Regions from separate parts of the Pseudomonas sp. P110(2024) genome, predicted to be linked through region 2. Evidence: riboswitches for the same ligand, from Rfam matches in the RefSeq annotation. Region 2 holds a riboswitch; each other region holds the start of a gene.
The links. A riboswitch is a leader RNA that binds a small molecule or an ion and turns the genes downstream of it on or off. The one in region 2 is predicted to bind cobalamin.
Positions count from the first base shown of each region.

Region 1: another riboswitch for cobalamin. It lies ahead of AC25ND_RS07675 (ABC transporter substrate-binding protein); the one in region 2 lies ahead of AC25ND_RS08695 (TonB-dependent receptor plug domain-containing protein).
Region 3: another riboswitch for cobalamin. It lies ahead of cobO (cob(I)yrinic acid a,c-diamide adenosyltransferase); the one in region 2 lies ahead of AC25ND_RS08695 (TonB-dependent receptor plug domain-containing protein).

Region 1 is NZ_JBLIYT010000004.1:80,582-83,849, forward strand. It holds gene AC25ND_RS07670 (FecCD family ABC transporter permease) at 1-388, opposite strand, end outside; gene AC25ND_RS07675 (ABC transporter substrate-binding protein) at 385-1,398, opposite strand; cobalamin riboswitch at 1,513-1,710, opposite strand; gene AC25ND_RS07680 (acetyltransferase domain-containing protein) at 1,738-2,898, opposite strand; gene AC25ND_RS07685 (LysR family transcriptional regulator) at 2,997-3,268, opposite strand, start outside.
Region 2 is NZ_JBLIYT010000004.1:284,504-287,771, forward strand. It holds gene AC25ND_RS08685 (TonB-dependent receptor) at 1-753, opposite strand, end outside; gene AC25ND_RS08690 (DUF2946 family protein) at 828-1,217, opposite strand; cobalamin riboswitch at 1,354-1,546, shown strand; gene AC25ND_RS08695 (TonB-dependent receptor plug domain-containing protein) at 1,637-3,268, shown strand, end outside.
Region 3 is NZ_JBLIYT010000015.1:117,330-120,597, reverse strand. It holds gene AC25ND_RS22385 (C40 family peptidase) at 1-101, shown strand, start outside; gene AC25ND_RS22380 (C40 family peptidase) at 248-781, shown strand; gene AC25ND_RS22375 (hypothetical protein) at 835-1,413, opposite strand; cobalamin riboswitch at 1,564-1,782, shown strand; gene cobO (cob(I)yrinic acid a,c-diamide adenosyltransferase) at 1,896-2,507, shown strand; gene AC25ND_RS22365 (cobyrinic acid a,c-diamide synthase CobB) at 2,504-3,268, shown strand, end outside.

The sequences.
Region 1 (3,268 bases), 200 kb from region 2:
CACCGATGAAGGCACCGGCCGACAGCGACAGCACCGCGCCGCCCAGGCCGAACAGCCCCACCGCCACGGCACCGGTCGAGGCGCCTGCCGACAGGCCCAGCAGGTACGGCTCGGCCAGCGGGTTGCGCAGCAGCGCCTGGAGGATCACCCCGCAGGTCGCCAGCCCCGCGCCACAGGCGGCGGCCACCAGGGTGCGCGGCAGGCGGTAGTTCCAGACGATGCCGGCGTCGATGGGGTCGAGCGCATGGCCGGCCTGCCACAGCTGGTTGGCCAGTACCTGCCAGACCACCTCGGCGCTGATCCGCGTCTCGCCGATGGCGATCCCGGCGAGCATGGCCAGGCACAGAGCGAACAGCGCGAAGGCACTGATGGGCAGCAAACGGTTCATGGTTGTGGCGCTTTACCACTGGCAAAGGCGCTGGACAGCACCTCCAGGCCACGGAACAGGCGGATGCCGGCCTGCATGGCGTCGGCGTCGAGGACGATGATCCGGCCTTGCTTGACCGCGTCCATGTTGCGGGTCACCGGGTCGCTGCGCAGGAACTCGAGCTTTTTCTGGTAGTCGTCGGCGGGGTAGCGGCGGCGGTCCATGCGCGCCACGATCAGCCAGGTGGGGTTGGCCCTGGCCAGGGTCTCCCAGCCCACCGCCGGCCATTCTTCGCTGGACTCCACCACATTGCGTACGCCGAGGGTCTGCAGCATGAAGTCGGCCACGCCCTGGCGACCAGCGACGTAAGGGTCGACCTTGAGGTCGGCGCTGGAGAACCAGAACAGCGCGCTGGTGTGGCTCAGGTCCTGGCCGGCCAGGCGTTGCCGGGCCTGGTCCAGCTGGCCCTTGAGCTCGGCATTGAGGCGTTCGCCGCGATCCTGCACGTCGAAGATCTCGGCCAACTGACTGACGCTCTTGTAGAGGGTGTCGATCCTGAACGGCTGCAGGCGGGTGCCGTCGGCGCCCACCAGGTTGTCCTTGCCTTCGCAGTCCGAGGGCAGCAGATAGGTGGGAATGCCCAGCTCCGCGAACTGTTCGCGGGTGCCGACTGCGCCCTGGGCGCCGACCATCCATTCGAACTGCGCGGTCACCAGCTGCGGGCGCTTGCCGACCACCGCCTCGAAACCCGGCTCGTTGTCGGCCAGGCGCTCGACCTTGTCGTTCTGCGCCTTGAACTCGGGCAGCACGTTGTTGAACCACAGCGAGGTGCCCGCCAGCCGCTCGCCCAGGCCCAGGGCATAGAGCAGCTCGGTGCCGGCCTGGCCGATGGTCACCGCGCGCTGTGGGGCCTGGGCGAAGGTCTGCGGCAGGCCGCAGTTGTCGATGGTCAGCGGGTAGCGGGTGGCGTCGGCGTGGGCCAGGCCCGCCAGTGACAGGCCGGCGAGCAGGGTGGCGAGGCGGTGCGGCATGGTGGGGCGATCTCCTGTCGGGTGGTGCACGGAATGGCCCACGGACAGACATCGCCAGGCGTCGCGCGGCAAGCACGCGGCCAGGGGCGGATGACCATCCCGGACACCCCGCCGGTTGGTGAACGCGTGCCGGCAGGTCTCCTGACTGGTGCGTCCTGGCCGGCGCCGGCCTTCCCGGGTCGGCAGACCCAGTGGCATCGATGGCGCAGGCTCGGCACCTACAGTTGCGGGGGCAGTTCCCTTTGGCCCGCCCTCGGCGCGCCCGGGATTCCCTTTTGATTCCGTGTGGAAACCGGCGGGCGGCATGGTAGACCATCGGGCCATCGGGTGAAAACGCTTTTACAGGTACTTGAGCCAGGCGATGTCGCGCCGCCGCGCCTTGAGCCGGGCGAAGCCGCGCACCGGCAGGTACAGGGTGATCGCCAGCAGCACCGCGACCAGCCACACCGCGCCGATGCCGTCGAAGCCGAAATGGCTGCCCTGGTTCAGGCCGAACAGCCCCACGCAGGCCACATACAGCAGCTTGAGCACATATAGGTGCAGCAGGTAGAAGAACATCGGCGCGGCGCCGAACACTGCCAGCGGGCCGATCCAGCGGGCGTCTCCCGCACGCTCGAAAGTGCGCAGCAGCAACAGGCCAGCGCCCAGGGTCAAGCCCAGGAACAGCAGCGACGGCGGGTATTTGGTGATGTTGAAGAAGCTCATCAACGTCTGCCCGACGCTGGCGTAGAGCGTCCACGGCGCCTCGCCATAGCTGTTGCTAATACGCAATACGAAAAAGCCGAGCAGCAGCATCATGCCGCCCAGCAGCAAGCGCTGCTGGCGCTCGCCGGCATCGCTGCCGCGGCCGAACCAGGGGCCGAGTCCGTAGCCCAGGGCGATCACGCCGATCCATGGCAGCACCGGGTAGGAGGTACGCAGGCGCAAGCCGTCGGGCAGCTCCAGCCAGCTGCGCTCGTGCAGGATCGCCCAGGGTACATGCAGCGCCGAGTGCGGCGCGAAGTGCAGGCCATCGAGCAGGTTGTGGCCGGCGACGATCAGCGCGCCGAGGGCCAGCAGCAGCGGGCGTGGCAGCCACACCAGCAGCGACAGGGCGATCATGCTCAGGCCGATGGCCCAGATCACCTGCAGGTAGATCACGCTCGGTGGCAACTGGAAGGTCCAGGCGAAGTTGACCAGGCTGAGCTCCAGCAGCACCAGGAACAGGCCGCGCTTGAACAGGAACGTCGCTGCATCGCCCCGGCCTTGGTGCTTTTCGCCGTAAAGCCAGGCCGACAGCCCGGTGAGCAGCACGAACACCGGCGCGCACAGGTGCGCCAGGGTGCGGCTGATGAAGAGGCTGGGGTCGGTCGCGTCGATGGTCATCGGGTCGCTGACCTGACGGTGCAGGAAGAAGGTTTCGCGCACGTGGTCCAGCAGCATGAACAGGATCACCAGGCCGCGTAGCGCGTCGATGCTGTGCAGGCGTTGGCTGGGGAGGGCGGTCGGGAGGCTGGTCATCGAGGAGGGTCGCTGGCAGAGGTATCATTCAAATGAAATGTTATTTTATTTCATTTGTTTGTGCCTGGATACAGCCATGCGCTGGCACTCCACTTGAATCAGCCCTGAATCAGTGGTCCCAGCCGCTCGGCCAGGGCCTGGACCGTCGCGCTCACCTTGGGCAGATGCCCACGGTTGCGACGCCAGGCCAGGTTGATCGGCAACCCCTCCATCGCGTACTCCGGCAGCACTTGCTGCAACGTCCCGGCGTCGAGCTGGCGCTGCACCAGCCAGGTCGGCAGTTGGGCAATGCCGTGCCCGGCGCTGATGGCCAGGGCCTGCCCCTCGGCATCGCCGATGGCCAGGCGGCCCGGCATCGGCCGCAGCTGCG
Region 2 (3,268 bases):
CAGGTACTCGATGGCCAGGGTGTGCGAGAGCTGCTCGTTGATGTCGCTGAGCAGCGAGAAGGCCAGGTTGCCGGCACCGTTCTCCTGGCGGTCGATGTAGCCATTGGTACTGGTGCGGCTGTAGTCGAGCCGCGCGTAGTGGCGCGGGCCGTCGCCGCTGTTGAGCGCCTTGTTGAAGCCGACCGAGGTTTCCAGGGTGTCGTAGCGGCCGTAGCTGACGCGGCCTTCGAAGCTGTCCTCATCGCGGTTGGCCAGTTTGGTGATCATGTTCAGGCTGCCGCCGACCGCGCCACTGCCGTTGAGGAACGACGAGGGGCCGCCGAGCAGTTCGACGCGGTCGTAGATCCACGCGCCAACCGGGCGCGCCGTGGCGCCGTACTGCAGGTTGATGCCGTTGAACAACTGGCTGATCTGGGCGCCGTTGAAACCACGGTAAGACACGTAGCCGCCCCAGCCGGGCGGTGCCGAGGCGTTGACCCCGGGCAGGGCGTTGGCGGCGTCCTGGAAGTTGCGCGCGCCGATGCGTTCCATGGTCTTGCGGTCGGCAACGCTGACCGAGGCGGGATTTTCGCGGGCGCTGAGGTTCAGCCGCGAGCCGCTTTCGATGGGGCGGTCAAGATCGAGCGTGGTGGCTTCTTTGGGTTGGTCGGCGGTGGCCGTGACGTTGCTGGCGGGCAGGGTCAGGGTGTCATCCTGCGCCCAGGCGCAGGTTGCGCTGCCTACGAGCAGCGCCAAAGTGGTCATGCGGAACATGCAAGGCTTCCTGGCTGAAATCGGTGGGCGCACGCCCGCTGCCGATCAGGCAGTAGTACTTGGGCGTGGCGATGTCAGAACGCGAGAAGCGAAGCGGGGGAGGCGCGCGGATTGACCAGGGGCCAGCGCTGCTTGGGCAGGGGCGGCGCGGGTTGTCTGGGTAAGGGTTTGCTCGACTCCCCGGCGAGCAAGGCCAGCAGGCCGAAGAACACCGCCAGCAGGGTGGCGCTGAACAGGCTGGCGATCACGCAGTCGCCGCCGGCAGGCAGCACCGGGTCGGTGATGTCCTGGTCGCCCTTGAACACGCCGCTGCTGTCGGCCGCGCACCAGGCGGCGTCATCCAGGCCGGCCAGGCGCAAGCCTGCCATCTGTCCATGGCCCATGGCGCACAGCAACGAGCCGAACAAGATGCTGAAATACAGCACCCAGGCGACTTGCGATCGTGTGTGGCGGGCCAGCTTCATCGGCAAAGCTCGAAGGGAATGGGTTAGGCGTGCGGATTCTACAACTTTTGACACATCTGCCTAGAGTGTTCCGGCGATAAAAAGCATTCGAAACGATACGCCTGCCTGGCTTGACGCCTCTGGGCCCCAGGTGTTCAGATGCCGACCGATTTCAGGTGTCCCATGCCGCCGCGCATGGGGTTAAACGGGAAACCGGTACGAGTCCGGTGCTGCCCCCGCAACGGTATGCAAGTGATGCCTTCGACAGACCACTGTGGCCAATGCGCCATGGGAAGGTGAAGGCGTCTAGTCTTGCGAGCCCGGAGACCGGCCTGGAATGTGGTAGGCAAACTCCTGCGGTGGGCGGGCATGGGCCGGTATTGGCGTGTGCGCGATCCGTGCTCCTGCGTGCTTCTGCGAAAGTCACTTTCGAGAAGAGCATGATTGCTGTGATTCACTCCCGACGTTTATCCCCCAAGGCCCGGACCCTGCTTCTGGGATGCCTGGCCAGTCCCCTGGCACTGGCCGAAAACACGCCCCTGGTCCTCGACCAGCAGATCGTCGTCGCGCCTTCGGTGGAGTCGACCAACGTCGCCGCCATGGCCCAGTACGGCAGCAAGGTCGAGATCGTCAGCCGTGAGCAGATCGAGCGCGCCGGCCCCGGCGCCGACATCACCCGGGTGATGCAGATGTTCATCCCCGGCTTCTACGTCGCGCCGAAGAACGGCCCGTTCGACTACGGCACCTATTCGCTGCTCGGCGGGCGTAACGACGACACCCTGATCCTGCTCGACGGCGTGCGCTTGAACAACCGCCTGTACGGCGGCCTGTACCTGGACACCCTGCCGGCCAACGCGGTGGAGCGCATCGAGGTGCTCAAGGGCGGCCAGAGCCTGTTATTCGGTACCCAGGCGGTGGCCGGGGTGATCAATATCGTCACCCGCAGCCCGCAGAGCCGCGAGGCTTCGGGTGAGGTCAACCTGGGCCTGGACAGCTTCGCCGGCAGCAGCAAGGACGCCCGCGTCGAGCGGATCTTCAGTAACGGCTTCGGCGACCTGGGCCTGCTGGCCTATGTCAGCCACAACGTCTCTGATGGCTACCAGCCGTTTCGCAACCGCGACTACAGCGGCAACGTCAGCGACAAGAAACGCGGTTACGAGGTGACCACCTTCGGCGGCAAGGCGGTCCAGGCCTTCGGCGACGATGCGCGGCTGGAACTGTTCTACCAGTACACCGACGCCAACCTTGATTTCGCCCGGCCAGTGAACAACTACAAGACCACCAACGACCGCGTGCAGCAGATCGCCACGGCGACCTTCGAGCAGCGCCTCAACGAGCGCCTGAGCTACTTCATCAAGGGCCACGTCAACGATTGGGACACCCGCTACACCCGCATCAACAACCGTGACGATGGCAGCCGTAACGTGGTCAACCACGACGACTACTGGGGTTTCACCGACTGGGGCGTGCAGGCCGAGGGCAAGGCCGAACTCGACGGCGGCCATGTGCTGGTGTTCGGTTCCGACAACCAGTGGTTCAAGGGCCAGGACGATGTGCTGGTGATCGACGACAACAAGGCCCAGGCCAATGCGCTGTATGCCCAGCTGCGGCCCAGGATCGAGGCCTTGCCGGACTGGCACCCGAGCCTTGGCGTGCGCCACGAGGCCATGAGCGGCGGCGACAGCGCCACCGTCGGCATGCTTACCTCGCTGTACGACCTGAACGACAACTGGCAACTGCGTGGCCAGTACGGCAGCGCCTACAAGCTGCCCAACGCCGAGCAGCTGTTCGTCAACGAGCCCGGCGACGAGATCGGCAACCGCGACCTCAAGCCCGAGAAGAGCCGCAACGCCGAGCTTGGCCTGGACTACCACGGCCTGCTTCTGGCGCGCGAATTCAGCGCCAGTGTCACCGTGTTCCGGCGCAAGATCACCGACCTGATCACCCTGGACGGCAGCCAGTGGGTGAACGGCCAGGGCCAGGTGCAGATGCGGGGTTTCGAGGCCGATGCACGTATCCAGCTCGACGACCAATGGAGCCTGCAGGCCGACATGACCCGTAACCTCACCGAG
Region 3 (3,268 bases), on a different contig from region 2:
GTGTGCGTATCGACAGCCTGGGCGATCGCTATTGGAGCAAGACCTTCATCGAGGCCAAACGCGCGCTCGCCATGGCGCCGACCACGATCTCGCGCAATTGATTTGATATCAAAATGCTGTAACCTCGCACGGCGGCGTAGCTGAAAAGCTCGCCGCCGTGCGCATTTACAGAAAGCGTCTAATCTAAATTCTCAACTCTTTTTACCTTCGGCCGTGGCCGTCGGATTTTCGACAGGACGTTCGCATCATGGCGATGTTGGCGCGCTTCGCATTCTTTTCCCTGGTGGCCCTGCTTGCGGCCTGCTCCAGCCGTGCACCTGCGCCGGCGCCCACGCCCAAACAGCCGATGGTGTTCAATCAGGCGCCTTCGTCGCCTGCGGCCGACGATGTATTGTTTCGCGCCATCGGCCTGGTGGGCACACCGTATCGCTGGGGTGGCAATACACCGGATGCCGGGTTCGATTGCAGCGGCCTGATCGGCTATGTCTACCGTGATGCGGCGGGTATCAGTCTGCCACGCTCGACTCGCGAGATGATCGTCATGCGCGCGCCAAATGTGGATATCAATTCGCTGCAGTCGGGTGATCTGGTGTTCTTTGCCACCAGCGGCGGGTCGCAGGTCAGCCATGCCGGCATCTACGTCGGTGAAGGGCGCTTCGTGCATGCACCGTCGACGGGCGGCACCGTGCGCCTGGACTACCTGTCCAACAGCTACTGGGCCAAGGCCTACCTCCAGGCCAAACGGGTGCTGCCGCCGGGGCATCTGGCGCAGAATCCCTGATACCTACCGGCGCGGGCAGGGTATGAACTTGGTCCAGTATTGCCTGGCTGGCATCAAGCCTGTTTGAGCAGAAGCGCCACTCCGGGATAGTACTGCCCCAGTTCGTTGTGCAGCTTGCGGTAGGCATACGGGAAGTACCAGGCAAGCGCACAGGCCGTGTGCTTCTGCAGATCGTCCACCAGGTCCTGCAGTTCCTCGGGGCTGGCATGCTGGCCGGCCTTCCACGGTGTGACGAACAGTGCCCCGGCCTTGAGTTGGCTGCCATACGCGATCGGCTTGGCCAGGGCGGCGGTTTCCTGCAGGGCCGCTGTCAGGTCGAGGCGAGCGATGCGCGGCCAGCGCTGGCCAGCGTGCAGGTACAGCGACTCCTCGGCGCTGCTGATCGACAGGTCGCAGCGCCCGTCGCGCTCGCCCTCGTCGCGCTGTTTCTTGCTCATGTGCCGTTCCAGCGCCACCAACTCACCCTGCCAGGCGGCAGCGGCGAGCAGGCCGACGTTGCTGGCTGTGCCGTGCCAGTAGGGCGCCTCGTTGTCGCCCTGCAACTGGTTGAAGCGGTCGATGCAGTCGACCCAGCGCTCGAGGGCCGGGCGCAGGAACTCCAGGCGCGGGTTGTTGATCATCAGGCCTTGCATGCTGCGCTCTCCTTGTCATTGTGATCCGGGTCGGCCGGGTGATAGCTATGTGATATCACTGCTCTGAGTGTGGCACAAGCTGGTGAATCGGCCATTGATCCAGGCCAGATCGGCCCTCGCTCGATTGACGCTCCCGGTGCAACCCTCTAACCTTCGCGGCGTGCTTCAGGTGCCCCGCGAGCTACGGTTCGGCAGGGTGAAACTGGGAAGCCGGTGGGCGCCAGTAGGCGCGAGTCCGGCGCTGCCCCCGCAACGGTAGATGAGTCGACGGCTACGCAAGGCCACTGGATGTCCATGTCCGGGAAGGCGCGTAGCCAGGGCCTGCGCCCGCTCATGAGCCCGGAGACCGGCCTGTCACTGCCAAACGGCATCACGGAGGGTGATGCGCGGTGCGATGTGGCCCTTGCCATGCCTCCTGCGCGCTCCTCGTCTGCCTGCCTTTTACCTGTCGCCGCCGCTGCGACAGCCTGCGGAGACCCCTGATGAGCGAATCCATCGAACGCGACGAACGTCACCTGGCGCGCATGCAGCGCAAGAAGGCGATCATCGACGAGCGCATCGCCAATTCCCCCAATGAATGCGGCCTGCTGCTGGTGCTGACCGGCAACGGCAAGGGCAAGAGCAGCTCGGCCTTCGGCATGCTTGCCCGCGCCCTTGGCCATGGCATGCAGTGCGGCGTGGTGCAGTTCATCAAAGGCCGCAACAGCACCGGCGAGGAGCTGTTTTTCCGCCGATTTCCCGAGCAGGTGCGTTATCACGTGATGGGCGAGGGCTTTACCTGGGAAACCCAGGACCGCCAGCGCGACATCGCCGCTGCCGAGGCCGCCTGGGCGGTGTCGCGGCAGTTGCTGCAGGACCCCTCTATCCAGTTCGTCGTGCTCGATGAGCTGAACATCGCCCTCAAGCACGGCTACCTGGACCTCGACCAGGTGCTATCGGATATCCAGGCGCGTCCGCCGATGCAGCATGTGATCGTCACGGGGCGCGCTGCCAAGCCGGAGATGATCGAACTGGCCGACACCGTCACCGAGATGGGCATGCTCAAGCACGCCTTCCAGGCCGGTATCCGCGCGCAGAAGGGCGTCGAACTGTGAGTGAGTCGCGCCAGTGTCCCGCCGTGCTGATCGCGGCCCCGGCCTCGGGCCAGGGCAAGACCACGGTCACTGCCGCCCTGGCCCGCCTGCACCGCAACCTCGGGCGCACGGTGCGGGTGTTCAAGTGCGGGCCTGACTTTCTCGACCCGATGATCCTCGAGCGCGCCAGCGGTGCGCCGGTCTACCAGCTCGACCTGTGGATGATCGGCGCCGAGGAGAGTCGCCGCCTGTTGTGGGAAGCGGCGGGCGAGGCCGACCTGATCCTGATCGAGGGCGTGATGGGCCTGTTCGACGGCACGCCGTCGAGCGCCGACCTGGCGCGCCACTTCGGCGTGCCGGTGTTGGCGGTGATCGACGGCACGGCCATGGCCCAGACCTTTGGTGCCTTGGCTCTAGGCCTGGCGCGCTACCAGCCCGACCTGCCGTTCGCCGGGGTGCTGGCCAACCGGGTCGGCAGCCTGCGTCATGCGCAACTGCTCGAAGGCAGCCTGACCGAAGGCCTGCGCTGGTACGGCGGGTTGTCCCGCGAGCGCGGCATCGAACTGCCCAGCCGTCACCTTGGCCTGGTCCAGGCCAGCGAGTTGAACGACCTGGATGCACGCCTGGATGCCGCCGCCGAAGCCCTGGGCGCCAGTTGCGATGCCGCGCTGCCGCCACCGGTCCGTTTTGCCGAGCCTGAGCCTGTGAATGTGACTGCGTCGCTGGCCGGAGCGCGCATCGGTGTGGCCCGCGATGAGGCCTTCGCCTTCACCTATGGCGCC